DNA from 4 places in the Nocardiopsis sp. NPDC057823 genome. Region 1 is predicted to be linked to each of the others. Evidence: riboswitches for the same ligand, from Rfam matches in the RefSeq annotation. Region 1 holds a riboswitch; each other region holds the start of a gene.
What was found. Region 1 has a riboswitch for thiamine pyrophosphate ahead of thiD (bifunctional hydroxymethylpyrimidine kinase/phosphomethylpyrimidine kinase). Riboswitches for the same ligand answer to the same signal wherever they lie in the genome.
Positions count from the first base shown of each region.

Region 2: linked by a shared signal. The riboswitch ahead of ACFVNO_RS09570 (ECF transporter S component) and the one ahead of thiD (bifunctional hydroxymethylpyrimidine kinase/phosphomethylpyrimidine kinase) in region 1 are both predicted to bind thiamine pyrophosphate.
Region 3: linked by a shared signal. The riboswitch ahead of thiO (glycine oxidase ThiO) and the one ahead of thiD (bifunctional hydroxymethylpyrimidine kinase/phosphomethylpyrimidine kinase) in region 1 are both predicted to bind thiamine pyrophosphate.
Region 4: linked by a shared signal. The riboswitch ahead of thiC (phosphomethylpyrimidine synthase ThiC) and the one ahead of thiD (bifunctional hydroxymethylpyrimidine kinase/phosphomethylpyrimidine kinase) in region 1 are both predicted to bind thiamine pyrophosphate.

Region 1 covers NZ_JBHVLR010000024.1:59,863-64,636, reverse strand. The annotation lists gene ACFVNO_RS28165 (sodium:alanine symporter family protein) at 1-607, shown strand, start outside; gene thiD (bifunctional hydroxymethylpyrimidine kinase/phosphomethylpyrimidine kinase) at 687-1,490, opposite strand; TPP riboswitch at 1,479-1,590, opposite strand; gene ACFVNO_RS28155 (DedA family protein) at 1,634-2,344, opposite strand; gene ACFVNO_RS28150 (acyl-CoA synthetase) at 2,770-4,482, opposite strand.
Region 2 covers NZ_JBHVLR010000004.1:185,348-190,121, forward strand. The annotation lists gene ACFVNO_RS09555 (enoyl-CoA hydratase-related protein) at 1-336, opposite strand, end outside; gene ACFVNO_RS09560 (energy-coupling factor transporter transmembrane component T) at 399-1,187, opposite strand; gene ACFVNO_RS09565 (ABC transporter ATP-binding protein) at 1,174-2,727, opposite strand; gene ACFVNO_RS09570 (ECF transporter S component) at 2,730-3,341, opposite strand; TPP riboswitch at 3,448-3,553, opposite strand; gene ACFVNO_RS09575 (transglycosylase domain-containing protein) at 3,712-4,774, opposite strand, start outside.
Region 3 covers NZ_JBHVLR010000003.1:239-5,012, reverse strand. The annotation lists gene pknB (Stk1 family PASTA domain-containing Ser/Thr kinase) at 1-870, opposite strand, end outside; gene ACFVNO_RS06525 (thiazole synthase) at 1,391-2,149, opposite strand; gene thiS (sulfur carrier protein ThiS) at 2,164-2,379, opposite strand; gene thiO (glycine oxidase ThiO) at 2,385-3,575, opposite strand; TPP riboswitch at 3,609-3,718, opposite strand; gene ACFVNO_RS06510 (Rv2175c family DNA-binding protein) at 3,819-4,178, shown strand; gene thiE (thiamine phosphate synthase) at 4,255-4,774, shown strand, end outside.
Region 4 covers NZ_JBHVLR010000001.1:770,539-775,312, forward strand. The annotation lists gene ACFVNO_RS03550 (alpha-(1->3)-arabinofuranosyltransferase) at 1-543, shown strand, start outside; gene ACFVNO_RS03555 (DUF3068 domain-containing protein) at 540-1,568, shown strand; gene ACFVNO_RS03560 (SOS response-associated peptidase) at 1,579-2,436, shown strand; TPP riboswitch at 2,564-2,675, shown strand; gene thiC (phosphomethylpyrimidine synthase ThiC) at 2,669-4,354, shown strand.

The DNA.
Region 1 (4,774 bases):
GGGCTTCGCGCGCGGCATCTTCTCCAACGAGTCGGGCCTGGGCACCGGCGGCATCGCCGCCGCCGCGGCCAAGACCCGGCAGCCGGTCCGCCAGGCCATGGTCTCCATGACGCAGACCTTCATCGACACCATCATCGTGGTCACCATGACCTGCATGGTCATCATCACCACCGGTGTCTGGCAGGGCGAGAACGCCGAGGACGGCTCCCTGCTCACCAGCCAGGCGATGACGCAGGGCCTGGAGGCCATCAGCCCGGCCCTGGCCCCGGCGGGCGCGGTGATCGTGGCGATCGCCGTCGCGGTGTTCGCCTTCACGACCCTGCTCGGCTGGTCCTACTACGGCGACCGGTGCATCGAGTTCCTGGCGGGCCGAAGCCTCGTGCTGCCCTACCGGATCCTTTTCATCATCGTCATCTTCATCGGGTCGGTCGCCGACCTCAGCTCCGTGTGGCTGTTCAGCGACATCGCCAACGGCCTGATGGCGCTGCCCAACCTGGTGGGCCTGCTGGTGCTGTCGCCGCTCGTGGTGGCGGAGACCAGGAAGTTCTTCGCCCACCCGGACTGGAGGAACCCCGACGCCCTGATGGACGACGTCGTCAAGGGCTAGCCGCCACGGCACGCCGTGGAACGGAAAAAGGGGGACCGGCCCGTGCGGCCGGTCCCCCTCTCGCGTTCCCGTGCCCGGGTCACCACCAGGCGTGGAAGTGGTGGACGGGGCCCTGGCCGCCGCCCGCGTCGATCTCGTCGGCGCGGCGCAGGGCCTCGGTCAGGTAGGCCTTGGCGTCGGCCACGGCGGAGGCCGCGTCCGGGCGCTGCGGCAGCAGCGCCGCGATGGACGACGACAGGGTGCAGCCGGTGCCGTGGGTGTTGCGGGTGTCCACGCGGGGCGCGGAGAACTCCCGGTGCTCTCCGTCCCGGGACACCAGGACGTCCACGCTCTCCCCGCCCTCCAGGTGGCCGCCCTTGAGCAGCACCCGGCGCGGGCCCAGCTCCAGCAGGCGGCGGGCCTGGGCGCGCATCCCCTCCAGGTCCGTCGCCTCGTCCTCCTCCAGCAGGTCGGCGGCCTCGGGCAGGTTGGGGGTGATCAGGTCGGCGCGGGGCAGCAGCGCGGTGCGCAGCGCCTTGGTGGCCGAGGCCTCCAGCAGGCGGTCGCCGCTCTTGGCCACCATCACCGGGTCGACCACGACGTTGGGCAGACCGTGCCGCCCGATCGCCTCGGCGACGGCCTCGGTGATCTCGGCGGTGCCGAGCATCCCGACCTTGACCGCGTGCACGGTCGCGTCGGAGAAGAGGGTGTCCATCTGGCGGACCACGAAGTCGGCGGGGACGGGGTGGACCCCGGTGACGCCCCGGGTGGATTGCGCGGTGAGCGCGGCGATCACGCTCATCCCGAACGTCCCGTGGGCGGAGAAGGCCTTGAGGTCGGCCTGGATCCCGGCGCCCCCGCTGGGGTCGCTGCCGGCGATGGACACGATGTTGTACGCGCTCATGGGCGTTCCTTCGCTAGTGCTAACTAGGGCAGGTTCGACGGGTGTGCTCTCAGCCGGGGCGCGGCCGGTCGGCCGCGCCCCGGCACCCCGCGCCGTGCGGACCCGGGAGGGTCCTTCGGTTGAGGATGCCGCCGGTGGGGCGGTCAGGCGGTGGGCGTGTTCTGCGCCCCGCGCGCCCGGACGATCTTGAGGACCCGGGCCACCACGAACCACAGCAGCAGCAGGGCGATGACGACCAGCACGATGTTGCTGATCAGGCCGCTCCACTGGACCAGGATGGGCTTGATGGCCGGACCGAAGACGAAGCCCAGGCCGATCCAGATGGTGTTCCACACGGCCGAGCCGATGACGGTGTAGAGGGAGAACTTCAGCAGCGGCATCCGCTCGATGCCGGCCGGGACGGAGATGAAACTGCGGACCAGGGGCACGCACCGGCCCAGCAGGACGGCCATGCCGCCGAAGCGCTCGAAGAACTTCTCGGCCTTGTGGAAGTCGCCGATCTCCAGCAGCGGGGTCTTCTCGACCAGCCACATGGTGCGTTCGCGGCCCAGCAGCGCGCCGATCGCGTAGAAGCCCCAGGCGCCGACCAGGCAGCCGATGGTGGCCCACATGATGGCGAGCCAGACGTTCATCTGGCCGTCGTAGGCGAGGAAGCCCGCGCCGGGCAGGACGGCCTCACTGGGCATCGGGGGGAAGAAGGTCTCGATGAACAGGGCCACGCCCACACCGGGCTCGCCCAGGGTCACCATGAGGTTCAGGACCCACCCGATGAACCCCTCGTACTCGTGGACGATCTCCTCCTCGACCGACGTGTTCATGGCCAGGGCCGACATCGTCCACAGATTCGCTGGCATCCGGGTTCCTCTTCTTCTTCGTGCTTTGCGGGCGGGTCTGGGGGAGGGGAAGGACTCCGCCGGTTCTGGGGAGGGGTGCGGACCGCTCTCACGCGGCCGGCAGGGGTGCCCGGTCCGTCACGGGTCCTTCGTCTGCTGGTGCGGGCGGGGTGGGACGGTCTCCCCGCTCGGGGGCGTCCTCGGCCTGCCTTCTCCTAAGGTACAAGCGGAAACGGTCGCTGTGGGCGGCCGCGGGGACGGGGTGCGGATTCCCCCACCCCGTGTCATCGGGGGCACCGGGGGAGGGAAGGGGCGGGGCGAACAGGCGTTTTGTCATCCACTGTTCGATTTTTCGGTCGTGCAGGGACGCCACCGCTCAGAAGCCGAAAAAGAAGGAGTCCCACAGCACAGTGCTGCGGGACCCCGCATGGCCGGTTCCGGCCCCCTCAGACGCTTTCCCGGACCACCGACGACGCCCACCGGTAGTCCTGCTTGCCGACCGCGGTGCGCCGCACCCGGTCCACGAAGTGCACGGTCCGGGGCACCTTGAACCCGGCCAGCCGCACCCGGCAGAACGCCAGCAGGCCCGGCTCGTCCGGCGCCGCGCCCGCGGCCAGCGACACCAGCGCGGTGACGCGCTGCCCCAGCAGCTCGTCCGGGGCGGGCACCACGATGGCGTCCTCCACCGAGGGGTGGGCCTTGAGCGCCGCCTCGACCTCCTCGGGGTACACCTTCTCGCCCGCCGTGTTGATGACGACGCTGCCGCGTCCCAGCAGCACGATCGACCCGTCGGCGGCCCGCGTGCCGAAGTCGCCCGACAGCGCCCAGCGGCGCCCCTCCCCATCGGTGGGGAACGTGCGCGCCGTGGCGATCGGGTCGTTGTAGTACCCCAGCGGGATCCGGCCGGTCCGCGCGATGCGGCCGACCGCCGCCGACCCCGGCGGCACCGGGCGCAGGTGCTCGTCCAGCACGGCGATGCTGCCGCCCATGGTGAAGCTGCGGCCGTCCCGGGAGCCGGTCAGCGGCTCCGCGCCGCCCTCGGCGTCCTGCCCGCCGGTCGCCGAACCGCACACCCCGGTCTCCGAGCCCCCGTAGGAGTCGGCCAGGGCGATGTCCTCGCGCCAGGCGCGCCACAGGCCGCGCACCGGCGGGGTCAGCGGTGTCCCGCCCGAGCGCACCGCGGACAGGTCCGGACACAGGCCGGGCTCGGTGAGCAGGTGCCGGGCCAGCGGGCGGGCCATCGCGTCGCCCACCACCTGGAGCGTGTGCACGCCCTCCCGATGGGCCAGCGCCACCACCCTCTCGGCGCGGAAGCTGCGGTCGGTGGACAGCACCACGCGCTTGCCGCACAGCAGCATGCTCAGCGCGTTCCACTGCCCGGCGGCGTGCATGAGCGGCCCCAGCACCAGCATGCGCTGGGGGAAGCAGGCGCGGGCGCGGTCGGCCACGTCGCGGGGGGAGCGGGCGCGCGGGGCGCCGGGGGAGCGGCGCTCGATCGCCGCCCGGAAGATGTCGGCCTGCCGCCACAGGACGCCCTTGGGGTAGCCGGTGGTGCCGCCGGTGTACAGCAGGTAGTGGTCCGAGCCCGAGGTGGGCGGCAGCGCCCGGTCCAGCGGGGCCGCGGCCAGCGCGTCCTCGTAGCCCACGGCCCCGGGGAAGGCGGCGCGCACGGCCTCGCGCGCCGCGGGCCCCGCGCCGTCCTCCAGCAGCACCGCGTGGCGCAGCCGGGGCAGGTCGGGGCGGACCCGGGCCACCGTCGCGGCCAGGGACTCCTCGGCGATCAGCGCCACCGCGTGGGAGTCGGCCAGGACGTGGCGCAGCTCGCCCGCCACGTAGCGGTAGTTGACGTTCACCGGCACCGCGCCCGCGCGCAGCACCCCCAGGAACGACTCCGTCCACTCGGCCCGGTTGAAGGCCAGGATCGCCACGTGCTCGCCGCGGCGCACGCCCGCGTCCGCCAGGTGGCGGGCCAGCCGGTCCGCGCGCCCGCGCAGCCCGGCGTAGGAGACGACGCGCCCCCCGGCGACCAGGGCGGTCCGCTCGGGCACCGCGTCGGCGACGGCGTCGAACAGCCGGGTCAGCGAGAACGCGGCGTCGGGGTCGGCCGTCGCGGGCGACGCGGCGGTCTGCGGCGCGGCGGGTCCGGGCGATGAACGCACGGGCGGCCTCCCTTGGCGGCGGATGCGGCGCGGCCGTCCACGGCACGGGGGCTCGCGGCGGGACGCCGGCGCCGACCGGCTTCCGGCCGACGCGTCGATGACTTGTGTGCCGACCGTACCCGTCGGGAGGGGAGCCGATCGCCACCGGGGGTGTGGAGCGCATCACCCCACTTCACGGGCCCGGTCACAGGGTCCGGACGGCCCTGTTCCACGGCCTTTCCGGGGCGCCGGAGGGGCCCGGATTTCGGGCCCGGTCGTGCGTTTGTGACACACCTCACCCCTTGTGGGGTCA
Region 2 (4,774 bases), on a different contig from region 1:
GCCGCCGCCCAGGGCGTAGCCGGTGACGGCCGCGACCACGGGCTTGGGGATGCGCGCCACGGCGGTCAGCGCCTTCTGGAGGTCGCGGGCGTACTCCAGCATCTGCGCGTGGGTGCGCTCGGCCATCTCCTTGATGTCGGCCCCCGCCACGAAGAACCGCTCGCCGCCGTAGACCACGACCGCTCGGGCCGCCGGGTCGGCGGCGACCTGCGCGGCGGCCTCGGCGATCTCGGCGGTCAGTACCGCGTTGAGCGCGTTCACCTTGGGGCGGTCCAGCCGGATCACGGCGACCGCCGGGTGCTCGGGGTCGGTCTCCACGCGCACGAACTCGGCCACGTGCTCCACCTCTTCGCTTGTCGACGTCAGTGTCTGGGTCCCAGGGATTCCTATCACCCGGGTCACGAGAACAGCAGTACCAGGGTGCCCAGCCTGGCGGACAGCGTGTAGGCCGCCGCCAGCAGCAGCAACGCCCCGACCGGCAGCAGCGTGTCGGCGGTGCGCCAGCGGCTGTGCCGGGCGTGGCTGCGCCGTCCGGTGCCGAACGCGCGGGCGTCCATGGCGGTGGCCATGAGCGTCCCGGTGCGGATGGCCCGCACCAGCAACGCGAACATCCGCCCGAAGAACAGCGCGACCATCCGCACCGGGTTGCGGCCCGCCTCCAGCCCGCGGGCCCGCCGGGCCAGGGTGATGGTGCGCCACTGGTCGGCCAGCAGCGGGACCAGCCGCAGCGCGGCCAGCACGCCCATGGCCGGGCGCTCGGGCACCCTCAGCCTCTGCACCAGGCCGTCGGCCATGTCGGTGGGGTCGCTCCCGGCGGCGGCGAGCAGCCCGGGCAGGGCGATGGCCAGCAGGCGCACCGCCGCCCCCACCGCCCCCTCCAGGCCCTCCTCGCCGTACAGGTAATTGACCAGGCCGCTGGACAGGCCCATGAGGACGAACGGCCCGCCCAGGACCAGCAGGGTGCGCCGGTCCAGGCCGCTGAACGGCACCAGGGCCAGCACGCCCAGCAGCACCACGCCGCCGGTGACGGCGTCCACCGCCGGGACCAGGCCCAGGCCCAGGACCAGCGCGGCCAGCAGCTTGGCCGCGGGGTTGAACCGGGTCAGCCAGGTGCGGGCGCCGCCGTCCCCGGGCGCGTCGAAGGTCAGCGCGTCCGCGACCGGCGCGTTGGTCTCACGGTCGGCCACGGGTGCCCCCCTCCGCCGCGTCGGCGCGGCCCGTCTCCTCGGCCCGGCCGCCGGCGACCCGGATCCGCACGTCGGCCAGGCGGCGCAGCAGCAGCTCGTCGTGGGTGGCCATGACGACGGCGCGGCCCTCGGCCCGCAGTCCGCCGAGCAGTTCCACCAGCTCGGTCCAGGTCCGGGTGTCCTGGCCGAAGGTGGGCTCGTCCAGGACCAGCACGTCGGGGGCGTGCGAAGGGCCGGAACTCAGCGCGGTGGCGACCGAAAGCCGCCGTTTCTCTCCCCCGGAAAGCGTGTACGGGTGCACGTCGGCCAGCGCGGTCAGCCGCAGGCGCTCCAGCAGCTCGCCGACCCACGCCTCGGTCTCCGCCTCGCCCCTCCCGGCGCGCAGCGGGGCGAACCTCAGCTCGTCCCGGACGGTGCCGGTGACGAACTGGTCCTCGGCGTGCTGGAACACGGTGCCCACGTGCCGGGCCAGCCTGCGCGCCGGCCAGCGTGCCAGCGGCCGCCGGTCGGCGTCGGCCAGCGGGCCGTGCGGCAGGACGGCGCCGCGGTGGGGGCGGGACAGCCCGGCCAGCAGGGTGAGCAGCGTGGACTTGCCGGCGCCGTTGGGCCCGGTCAGCGCGGTGGCGGTCCCGGCCCGCACCGCGACGTCCACGTCCTCCAGGACCGTGCGCCGGGGCGGGACGCGCACGCCCAGCCCGGGCGGGGTGCGGGCGTCCACCCCGGCGGCCCGCAGCAGCACCGGGCCGCCGGGGGCGGCTCCCGGGGAGGGGTCGGGCTCGTGCCCGGGCACCCACACGCCCTGCGCGGCCAGCGCCGCGCCGTGGGCGGCGAACACCTCGCGCGGCGGGCCGTCGGCGGCCACGCCGCCCCCGGCCTCCAGCACGACCACCCGGTCCACCAGGTCCACGACCTCGGCGACCCGGTGCTCCACCAGCACCATCGTCGCCGAGGTCCGCTCCAGCAGGCGGGCGAGCACCCCGCGCACGAGGGCGGCCCCGTCCGGGTCGAGGTTGGCGGTGGGCTCGTCGAGCAGCAGCAGGCGCGGGCGCATCGCCATCGCCCCGGCGATGACCAGGCGCTGCTTCTCGCCGCCCGACAGCGCACCGGTGGGGTGGCGCGGACCGTAGGGGAACCCGACGGCCTCCAGCGCCTCGCCCACCCGCTCGCGGATCTCCTCCGGCGGCACGCCCAGGTTCTCCGGGCCGAAGGCGACGTCGTCCCCGGCCCGGGCCATGACGATCTGCGACTCGGGGTCCTGGGCGACCAGCCCGACCCCGGCCCGGCCGCGGCGGGCCCGCTCCCCGTCCACCAGGAGCAGGCCCTCCTCCTCTCCGCCGATGGCGCCGTCGTCGCCGGTGAGCCCGGCCAGGGCGTGCAGCAGGGTGGACTTGCCGGTGCCGGAGGCGCCGAGCAGCAGCACCCGTTCACCGGGCCCGACGGCCAGGTCGACGCCCCGCAGGGTGTACGCGTCCCGGCCCGCGTGCCGCCATCCCCAGCCGGAGAGCTCGACGCGGGCGCCCGGGCGTCCTCGGTCGGCCACGGTCAGCCCTTGGCCGAGGCGAAGGGGGCCAGCGCGCCGGAGCGGGCCAGGGCGGTGGTGAGCAGGCGCGCGCCGACCCCGGCGATGACCGCGGCGCTGATCACCACGATGACCCCGTAGATCACCTGGTAGTGCAGCGGCCAGGTGACGTTGTAGGCGATGTTGTCGCGGATCGCCGGGGAGATCCCGGCGACGGCGGCGGCCAGGACGGCGACGCCCATGCCCCAGCGGCGGTAGCCGAAGGCCAGGAAGACCAGCTCGGGCAGGATGCCCTGGAGGGTGCCGTCGAGGAGGACCATGACCCCCCACTGGGTGCCCAGGACCGCCGACACCGAGGCGGCGGCGATCGAGGTCAGCAGGGCGGCGCCGGGCCTGCGGATGATGAGCCCGCCCAGGACGCCGGAGATCAGCCACATGCCGTAGACGGCCGCCTGCCCGGGCGGGAACGCCGCGAACAGCGGGGTGGTGATGGACCAGACGATGTTCCAGAGCCAGAACACGACGCCGACGGCGACGCCCAGCACGGCGGCGACGACGATGTCGACGGTGCGCCAGCCGCGTGCCCGCGACCTGATGTCGGCCCAGGTGCCACCGGGGGTGGTGTCGGTGCCCATTCGATGTGTCCCTTCGTCGGTGTGACGAGGGGCGGATACGGCCAAGAGCGGCACCGGGGCACTGCGGCGCCGGAAGCGGACCTCCGGCGCGCGAGACGCGCCATCGGTGGCGGTTCCCACGACTTCCTTCGCCGGCATTACCCGGATCAGGTGTGTAAGGGTCTGCGGACTTTCCGCACTCTCAGCGCTCACGCGCTCCCCTGTCGGTTCGCCCCCATTATGCGCCATATGCCGGAGAAGGCCAGTCCTGTGCCGTGCCGTCTCACCTCCCGGGACGCCGCGGGGGCCGGCCCCGAACCGGGACCGGCCCCCGTCCCCTCCCCGGGGACTGCTCCGGAGGGCCCTCCCCGGGCCCCTCCGCGCCTTGCGGTCAGGCGTCCTCGTCGCCCTCCTCCTCCTTCTTGGGCGGGGCCGCCGACGGGTCGCCGAAGCGGGGCGGCGACGGGGCGAAGGACTCCGCGGGCAGGTCGGCCGCGGCGCGGTTCATCGTGGCCTGCCAGATCGGCCCCGGCAGCGTGCCGCCGTAGACGATCCCGTAGTACCGGCCGCCGATCCACACCCCCTGGAGCGGGTTCTGCTCCCCGCCCCGGATGTCGCCGACCACCACGGCCGAGGCCAGGTTGGGCGTGTACCCGGCGAACCAGGCGTAGGCCGCGCTGTCGGTGGTGCCGGTCTTGCCCGCGGCCGGGCGGCCGATGCCCAGGCCGTTCGCGGTGCCGCCCTTGAAGGTCTGCTGGAGCAGGTGGTTGACGCCGTCGGCCACGTGGGTCGGCACCGCCCCCTCCTCGCAGTGCGAGCGCATCCGGATCTCGCGGAAGTCCTCGTCGCCCTCGCGGCCGATGGTCACGGAGGACACCGGGCGCGGCTCGCAGTACTCGCCCCGCGCCGCGAAGGTGGCGTAGGCGTTGGCGACGGTGAGCGGGGAGACCTCCTGGTCGCCCAGGGTGAAGGAGCTCCACACGCCCAGCGGCTCGCCGTCGGCGCGGTGGATGCCGGTCCGCTCGGCCATCTCGGCGGTCTCGCACAGCCCCACCCGCCTCTGGAGCTGGGCGAAGTAGGTGTTCACCGACCCCTTGGTCCCGCTGATCATGTTGTGCGAGCCCGCGTCGCTCTCACCCGCGTTGTTCACCTTCCACGTGGACATCGTCCCGCCCTCGCAGTTGGCCATCCCGCTCACGGAGACGCTCTTGGGCGAGTCGAAGCTGGTCCCGTACTTCAGCCCCTTGTCGAGCGCCGCGGCCAGGGTGAACGCCTTGAACGTGGACCCCGCCTGGTACCCGTGCGAGCCGCCGTCCTCGTGGTCGACGGCCAGGTTGATGGAGGTCGTCCCGACCTCCTCCTCGTCGAACCCGTACCGCATGTTCTGGGCCATCGCCCGGACCTTGCCGGTCCCGGGCTCCACCAGCACCTGCGCGGCGAACTTGGTGGTGTCC
Region 3 (4,774 bases), on a different contig from region 1:
GCCCGTCTCCGGGGTCTGCGGCAGCCGGTGCAGCACCTCCAGCACCTTGGCCAGGAACTGCCCGGCGTTGCCCGGCCGGTAGCGGGGGTCGCGCTCGGTGGCCTTGGTGACCAGGGCGTCCACCTCCGGCGGCAGGCCCGGCAGGAAGTGCGAGGGACGCGGGACGTCCTCGTTGACGTGCTGGTAGGCGATCGCGATGGGCGTCTCGCCGGTGTGCGGCTGGCTGCCGGTGAGCAGCTCGTAGAGCATGATCCCGGCCGCGTACACGTCGGTGCGCGCGTCGGCGGTGCCCCGCTCGATCTGCTCCGGCGCCAGGTAGGCGGCGGTGCCCATGAGCGTCCCGGTGCGGGTCAGGCCCTGGGTGGACTGCTCCACCGCGCGCGCCAGGCCGAAGTCGGCGACCTTGATCCGGCCGTCCTCGGTGATGAGCACGTTCTCGGGCTTGATGTCGCGGTGCACCATGCCGGCCTGGTGGGCGGCGCCCAGCGCGGCCAGCACCGGCGCCATCACCTGGAGCGCGTCGCGGGCGGACAGCCGCCCGCGCTCCTTGAGCAGGGCGCGCAGGGTGCGCCCCGGCACGTACTCCATCGCCAGGAACACGTGCCCCCGGTCCTCGCCCTGGTCGAAGACCTGGACGACGTTGGGGTGGGAGAGCTTGGCGACGGAGTGCGCCTCGTTGATGAAGCGCTGGACGAAGGTGGGGTCCTGGGCCAGCGAAGGGTGCATGACCTTCAACGCCAGCCGGCGGTCCAGCCTCAGGTCGTGGGCGACGTAGACGGTCGCCATCCCGCCTCCGGCGATCCTGGACTCCACGAAGTAGCGTTGGTCCAGAGTGGCGCCCACGAGCGGGTCGGAAGTCGTCATGTCCACGGCGGAGTAGTGTCCTTGCTGCGGGGAGCGCGGGCTGTCGCGGTCGGTGGCGCGTACCCGACACCGGGTGTCGAACCGACACGATAGCGGAAGCCCGTCCCGGGTCTGCCCCGCGGTTCACGGCCGCGCCGCCCCTGCTCCACGGGGGGTGGGGCGTGCGGTCCTGGGTCGTCCTGGGGTGCGCCGGGCCCCGCTTCCGGGCGGTGCGCACCCCTCTTCACGGTAGGGGATGGGGGCAACGCCGCGGTGCCGCCGCACCGGTGGCCTTCCCGATGGCCCCCGGTCAGTGCTCTGACCAGCGATGACGCCGTGTGCGGCCGGGTCGGTGCGGTGCGCTCCGGCCTGAGCCGGACCGCCGGTCGGTGACCGCGTCCCCCGTGTATCTTCGTCGCTCGCCGAGCGCATTCGGTTCCGGATCGCTCGCATGATCACGGAAGGGACCCGGTCCCCACGTGTTCGAGGTCTCTTCCGGCGGGCCCCGCCTCGCCGGAGGCGGGGCCCGCGCGCATCGGGGTTCCGCTCAGTCGGCGGCCGGGGAGGAGGCGCGGGCGTGCCGCCGCACGGGGATGCGCCCCGCCAGCCGGGCGGCGCGCCCGGCGCGGACCGCGTCGCGCATCGCCCGGGCCATGAGCACCGGGTCCTCGGCGCGGGTCACCGCGCTGGCCAGCAGCACCGCGTCGCAGCCCAGCTCCATGGCCAGGGCGGCGTCGCTGGCGGTGCCGATCCCGGCGTCCACGATCACGGGGACCCCGGCCTGCTCCACGATCAGCTCCAGGTTGTGCGGGTTGCGGATGCCCAGCCCCGAGCCGATCGGCGCGGCCAGCGGCATCACCGCCGCGCAGCCGACCTGCTCCAGCCGGCGGGCCAGCACCGGGTCGTCGTTGGTGTAGGGCAGCACGGTGAACCCCTCGTCCACCAGCCGCTCGGCGGCCTCCAGCAGCTCCACCGGGTCGGGCAGCAGCGTGTGCTCGTCCGCCACGACCTCCAGCTTCACCCAGTCGGTGTCCAGCGCCTCCCGGCCCAGCCGGGCGGTGCGCACCGCGTCGGCCGCGGTGAAGCACCCGGCGGTGTTGGGCAGCGGGCGGATCCCGTTGCGCTCCAGCACGTCCCAGACCGAGCCGCGGGCGCCCGGGGTGACCCGGCGCATGGCCACGGTGGTCAGCTCGGTGCCGGAGGTGGTCAGGGCCTCCTCCAGGACCTCCAGCGAGGGCGCGCCGCCCGTGCCGGTGATGAGCCGGGACCCGAAGGAGACCCCGGCGATGACCAGGGGGTCGTCGATGTGCTCGGTCACGGTCAGCCCCCCTGGACGGCGGTGAGGACGTCGACGCGGTCGCCCGCGCCCAGCCGGGTACCGGCCCAGGCGGCGCGGCGCACCACCTCGTCGTTGACGGCGACGGCGATGCCGCCGGGGATGGCGCCGCCGTCGGCGGCGGTCAGGTCGCGCACGATCTCCTCGACCGTGGTGGTGTCGGCGGCCTCGCGGCGGTCGCCGTTGACGATCAGCTCCACAACTCTCACTTCCACGTCGTCTCGCCTGCGCGGTCGGCGGCGAACCGCTCCGCGTACTCGGGCAGGGTCCCGGTGGTCAGGGCACGGGCCATGACCTCGCCGGTGACCGGGGTCAGCAGCACCCCGTGCCGGAAGTGCCCCCCGGCCAGGTGCAGGCCGGGGACCCGGGTGGGGCCCAGCAGGGGTTCGTTGTCCGGGGAGCCGGGGCGCAGGCCCACACAGGTCTCGGTGACCTCCAGTTCGGTCACGCCGGGGACCAGCTCGCGGGCGTCCCGGAGCACCTGCCACAGCCCGCCCGCCGTCAGGGAGGTGTCGTAGCCCAGCTCCTCCTGGGTGGCGCCGATGACGATCTCGCCGTCGGCGCGCGGCACCAGGTAGACGGGGAAGCCCCGGACCAGGCCGCGCACCGTCCGCTCCACGAGGGGAGGCTCCCCGGCGGGCACCCGCGTGCGCAGCAGCTGCCCCTTGACCGGGCGCAGCGGCGGCACGACGGGCTCGGGCAGGTCGATCCGGTCGCTCCAGCACCCGGCGGCGACCACCACCTGGTCGGCGGGCAGCTCCCGGCCGTCGTCCAGGACCGCGCCCAGCCGGGCGCCCCCGGCGCCGGGCGAGCGCACGGCCGTGACACGCCCGCGGACCTCCGCGGCCCCGGCGCGCTCCCCGGCCACCGCCAGGGCGCGCAGCAGCAGGCGCGGGTCCACCGAGTGGTCCCGGGGGGCGAGCACGCCGCCGCGCACCGCGGGGGCCAGCATCGGCTCCAGCCGCCGGCACTCCCGGCCGCTCAGGCGCTCGGTCTCCACCCCCAGGCGCTTCTGGAGGTCGTGCAGGCGGTCCAGGACCGCCATGTCGTCGGCGTCGAAGCCGACCAGCAGTGTTCCGGTGGTGCGGTAGCCGACGCCGAGCCCGCTCGCGGCCTCCAGTTCGGCGACGAAGTCCGGGTACAGGGAGGCCGACCGGATGCCGAACTCCATGAGGGGCTCCTCGCCGAACACCGCCTCGGTGGCCGGCGTGAGCATGCCCGCCGCGACGGTGGACGCGGCCCGGGCCCCGGCCGGGTCGGTGACGGGGTCGGGTTCGACCAGGGTGACCCGGTGCCCGGCCTGTGCCGCCCGCCAGGCGGTCACGCGGCCGGCCAGGCCGCCGCCGACCACGACGACGCCGTGGCCGCCCTCCGGCCCTCCAGAGGTAGGACGAATCGTGTCGGGGCGCCGTTCGGTCTCAGGGGTGCGCACGGTGCTGCCTCCGCTCCCTTCGCCGGCATGATCCGGATCAGGTTCGTGCGGTCGGGGGCGGCAGCCCCCCTCTCAGCCGGGTCCACCCGGCTCCCGCGGGACGTCTGTGTTCGCCCCACATACTACGGCCCCCCGATCCGGGGGCCGGAGCCGGTGTCCGCGGCGTGCGTGGTGTCCGCGGGACCGGGCCTGTGGCAGATTGGTGGGGTGACATCTAGCGATACCAATCTCGACACCCTGGTCGGCGAGTGGCTGACCCTCAAGGAGGCGGCCGCGCCTCTGGGCGTGAGCCCGAACCGCATCAAGACGCTCATCCGCGAGAACCGGCTCATGGGCGTGGTCCGCGGCGGCGAACTCTCGATCCCGGCCGCCTTCGTCGACGGTGACGACCTCGTGAAGGGGCTGCCCGGCACGCTGGTCCTGCTCAGCGACGCGGGCTACTCCACGGAGGAGGCGCTGCGCTGGCTCTTCACGCCGGACGACACGCTGCCCGGGACCCCGATCCAGGCGATGCGCGAGAACCGGGGCACCGAGGTGCGCCGCCGCGCCCAGAGCCTGGCCTTCTGACGCCCCTGCCGGGGTGGGCGCGCCCGCGTCGCCCGCCCCCTTGGGCCCGCCGGGGCCAGGGCCTAGGCTGGTGGGCGTGAGGACCAGCCACGGAACCAGCCTGCGCAAGCGCCTGGACGCATCCCTTCTGTACCTGTGCACCGACGCCCGCCGCGAGCGCGGCGATCTCGCCGAGTTCGCCGACGCCGCGCTGTCCGGGGGAGTGGACATCGTCCAGCTCCGGGACAAGGGCCTGGAGGCGCGCGAGGAGCTCGCGGCCCTGGAGGTGCTGCGGGAGGCGTGCGAACGCCACGGCGCCCTGCTCGCGGTCAACGACCGCGCCGACATCGCCCGCGCGGTGCGCGCCGACGTGCTCCACCTGGGGCAGCGCGACCTGCCGGTGCCCATGGCCCGCGACGTCATCGGGGCCGACCCGCTGATCGGGCGCTCCAACAACGACATCGACACCGCCCGTGCCTGTGCCGAGGAGCCGGGCAGCGACTACTTCTGCGTGGGCCCGGTCTGGGCCACGCCCACCAAGCCGGGCCGCCCGGCGGCCGGGACCGGGCTGGTGGAGCGGGCGGCCGCCCTGGGCACCGACCGCCCCTGGTTCGCGA
Region 4 (4,774 bases), on a different contig from region 1:
TGGTTCGTGCTCCCGCTGGGCCTGGCGTACGGGGTCTGGGTCGCCGGGGCGGTCGGCGCCGCCCTGGTCGGCGCCATCCTGCTGTGCATGTGGTGGCTGGGCCGCCGCGCGCCCGCCCGGCTCCGGCACGCCAAGCCGGGGAGCCCGTCCATGGGCGGGCGGCTCCTGCCCCGCCTGGCGGGGCCGTGGCCGGTGGCGGTGTCGCTGGGACTGGCGGGCCTGGCGATGGCGGTGGGCACCCACCTGGCGGTCCACATGCCGTTCCACGACATCACCGACGTGGTGGGCCAGCCCCTGCGCGGCTGGGTCGCCCAGTTGCTGTGCCTGCCCGCCCTGGCCCGCCTGGTCCTGGCCCTGGGGCAGCGCCCCGACCCGTCCCGGGCCGACGCCCACCCGCGCGGGACGGGCGGCGCCCGCGGCGCGTCCGGCCCGCCGGGCCCGGGCCGGTCCCCGGACCGGCCCCGGAGCCGGCCGTGGAACGGTGACGGCCCCGCCCCGGAGGCCGGCGGCCGGGAGAGCGACCACGAGGAGGCCCGCACATGAGCGCGGACGACACCGCGGGGCGGCGCACCCTGCCCCGGGGCACGGTCCCGGCGGCGGTCGGCGCCTTCCTGCTGACCCTGGCCGCGATGCTGCCGCTGTACGTGTACGACCGGGTGGCGGTGCTGCCCGCCCAGGGCCGGTTCGAGGTGACGATGGTCGCCGACGGCGCCGGGTACCTGGACACGTCCCGGTGGGCGTGGGTGGACGGGGTGCGGATCGTCCGCAACACGTCCGTCAGCGCCCAGGCCCACGGCCCGGACTGGTCGGCCTGGGAGATGTCGGTGGACACCGTCGCCGAGGGCGCCATGATCGACCACTGGAGCCGCCGGGCCATCGTCGACCGGGACACCGGCCGCGCCGTCAACTGCTGCGGCGAGCACGTGAACGGCGACCGGGCGGTCCGCCAGGCCGGGCTGGTGTTCTCCTGGCCCCCCGGGGTGGGGGAGGCCGACCACCCCTTCTACGACGCCGAGGTGCGGGCCGCGCCCGTCATGGAGTTCCAGGGGACCGACGAGGTCGCCGGGCTTACCGTGCGCCGCTACACCCAGGAGATCCCCGCGACCCAGGTGCCCGAGTCGGCCCGCGAGGTCCCCGCGTGGCTGTTCACCCCCGGAGCGGAGGGCACGGTCACCGCCGGCCGCTGGCTGGAGCTCACGCGCACCTACTGGGTGGAGCCGGTGTCCGGCACGGTCGTCAACGCCCACGAGGCGCGGCTGGAGACGCTGCGCCCGCAGAACGCCTCCGGCGAGGCGCACCTGCTCTACGCGGAGCTGGGCCTGCGGGAGAACCAGATCGCGGGCCGCGCCGAGCAGGCCCGGGTGCGCTCCCTGCTGCTGCGCTCCCTGGACTCGTGGGCGCCCTGGGCCCTGGGCCCGGCCGGCGGCCTGCTGCTGGTCGCCGGGGGTGCGGTCGCCCTGCGCGACCGCTCCCGGGACGCGGGCCGCGACGGCCGCGGGGGCGCGGAGGGGGCGGGAGCGCCCGCGGATTCGGATGTCACGGATGGGAAGCGGGTGCCGTCGGCGTAGGATCGGACGCATGTGCGGTCGTTATGCCCAGTCCAGGAACGTGCAGCAGCTCCGGCTCGACTTCGGCCTCCCGGAGGAGTCCCTGCCCGGCGAGGACGTGGACACCCGCGCCTGGCCGCCGCTGGAGGAGCTGGAGCCGGACTACAACATCTCGCCCGGCCGCCCGGTGTACGCCGTCCTCGGCCCGCCCCCGCAGGGCGGGGAGGAGGCCGCGCCCGGGCCGCGCTCCCTGCACACCCTGCGCTGGGGGCTGATCCCCTCCTGGGCCAAGGACCGCAACATCGGCTACCGGATGATCAACGCGCGCAGCGAGACCGTGGCCGACAAGCCCGCGTTCCGCACGGCGTTCCGGCGCCGCCGCTGCCTGCTGCCCGCCGACGCCTACTACGAGTGGCAGCTCGTCGGCAGGGACGGCACGGTCCAGGCCAGCACCTCGCCCGCCACCGACCCCGACCACAAGAAGCGCAAGGCCAAGGCGGACAAGAAGCCCTACTCCGTCCACTACCCCGGCGGCGGCGAGCCGCTGGCGATGGCCGGGATCTTCGAGCGCTGGCGCGACCCCGAGGCCCCCGAGGAGGACCCGGCGGGCTGGGTGTGGAGCTGCGCCGTCATCACCACCGAGGCCGCCCCCGCGCTCGCGCACATCCACGAGCGGATGCCCGTCATCGTGCCCCGGCAGGACTGGGCGGCGTGGCTGGACCCGGCCACCGGGCCCGACGAGCTGATGCACATCATGGCCGACACCCCGGCGGACCGGCTCGTCGCGGACGAGGTGTCCACCGACGTCAACACCATCAAGAACAACCGCCCCGACCTGCTCACGCCGCTGGCGGCCGGGTCGGGGCCGGAGCCGGACACCCTCTTCTGACCCCGGGGCCCGCCTCCGGGTCCCCCTGCACCCCTGGACGGGACCGGGGTGTCCCTGTGTACAGTGTCCGGGGCCGCCCGTGAACGCGGGCGCGCCCGGGTACGGCCCGACCGTGCCCCACAACGGGATAACGCAACGCGGGAGCTCGCGCCATGGCGGGCTGAGAGGGCGGCTCAACGGTGTCGCCGACCGCAGAACCTGTTCGGGTAATTCCGACGTAGGGAGGCATGCCATGACGGCTTCGCAGAGCCGTGACACCGGTCCCACCACCGGGGAGCACCGGGTGACCACCGGTCCCATCATGGGATCATCCAAGGTCTACCGGGACATCGAGACCCCCGAGGGCTTCACCCTCCGGATCCCCGGGCGCCGGGTGGGACTCACCGACGGCGGCCATTTCGACCTGTACGACACCTCCGGCCCCTACACCGACGACACCGCGCACATCGACGTCCGCGCCGGGCTGCCCGCCCTGCGCGGGGAGTGGATCCGCTCCCGCACCCCCGTCAACGGGGCCGACACCCAGCTCGCCCACGCCAAGGCCGGGACCATCACCCCCGAGATGAGGTTCGTGGCCGAACGCGAGGGCCTGGACCCCGAGTTCGTCCGTTCCGAGGTGGCGGTGGGCCGGGCGGTCATTCCCGCCAACCGCCGCCACCCCGAGTCCGAGCCGATGATCATCGGCAAGAACTTCCTGGTCAAGATCAACGCCAACATCGGCAACTCGGCCGTCACCTCCTCGGTGGAGGAGGAGGTCGAGAAGATGGTGTGGGCCACCCGCTGGGGCGCCGACACGATCATGGACCTGTCCACCGGCAAGCGCATCCACGAGACCCGCGAGCGCATCCTGCGCAACTCGCCCGTGCCGGTCGGCACCGTCCCCATCTACCAGGCGCTGGAGAAGGTCGACGGGGACCCGGCCCGGCTGTCCTGGGAGGTCTACCGCGACACGGTGATCGAGCAGTGCGAGCAGGGCGTGGACTACATGACCGTGCACGCGGGCGTCCTGCTGCGGTACGTGCCGCTCACCGCCCGCCGGGTCACCGGCATCGTCTCGCGCGGCGGCTCCATCATGGCCGCCTGGTGCCTGGCCCACCACCGGGAGAGCTTCCTGTACACCCACTTCGAGGAGCTGTGCGAGATCCTCCGGGAGTACGACGTCACGTTCTCGCTCGGCGACGGGCTGCGGCCCGGCTCCATCGCCGACGCCAACGACGAGGCCCAGTTCGCGGAGCTGCGCACGCTGGGCGAGCTCACCCACATCGCCCGCGCCCACGACGTGCAGGTGATGATCGAGGGCCCCGGGCACGTGCCCATGCACAGGATCGCGGAGAACGTGCGCCTGGAGGAGGAGCTGTGCGGCGAGGCGCCGTTCTACACCCTCGGCCCCCTGACCACCGACATCGCACCGGGCTACGACCACATCACCTCGGCGATCGGCGCCGCCCAGATCGGGTGGTACGGCACCGCGATGCTCTGCTACGTCACCCCCAAGGAGCACCTGGGGCTGCCGGACCGCGACGACGTCAAGACCGGCGTCATCACCTACAAGCTCGCCGCCCACGCCGCCGACCTGGCCAAGGGGCATCCGCGGGCGCAGGAGTGGGACGACGAGCTGTCCAGGGCGCGGTTCGAGTTCCGGTGGAAGGACCAGTTCCACCTGTCGCTGGACCCGGAGACGGCGACGGCGTACCACGACGAGACGCTGCCCGCCGAGCCGGCCAAGACCGCGCACTTCTGCTCCATGTGCGGGCCCAAGTTCTGCTCGATGAAGATCACGCAGGACGTGCGCCGCTACGCGGCGGAGAACGGGCTGGACACGGTCGAGGCCATCCAGCGGGGGATGGCCGACAAGTCCGCCGAGTTCGGGGAGCAGGGCGGGCGGGTGTACCTGCCCATCACCGAACGGTCCGGGTGACCCCGGGGCCCTGACGGCCCGGACGCGCACCGGGCGTCCCTGAACGGGCCGGCGGCGGTACCGCCGGCCCGTTTCCGGCCCAGCACGGCCGTGCCGTCGGCGGCCCTCGAGGGCCGGAGCCTTAGGTGCTGCGTCCAGGTCCTCGCCGATCACCGGCCCCGGCGGACGGCCCACGCCGCGCTTTCCCGTGGACGCCTCCGCCGGGCCTCTTCCCTTGGGCGCCTCCTCCGGGCCCCCGGAACCCCCATGGCACAGGGGGTGTTCGGAGGGCGGGCGCCAGGGCGTGTTCGGCGGATCGTTCCGGGTCGCGGCCGTGGGGCCGCCTCTCACCGCGCCGCCCGCGCTCGGACGGGCCGACCTGCGCCGGCCGTCTTGCGAGAGAACGCCCCGCGGCCGCTCCCGGCATTCGGCGCGAGCGCC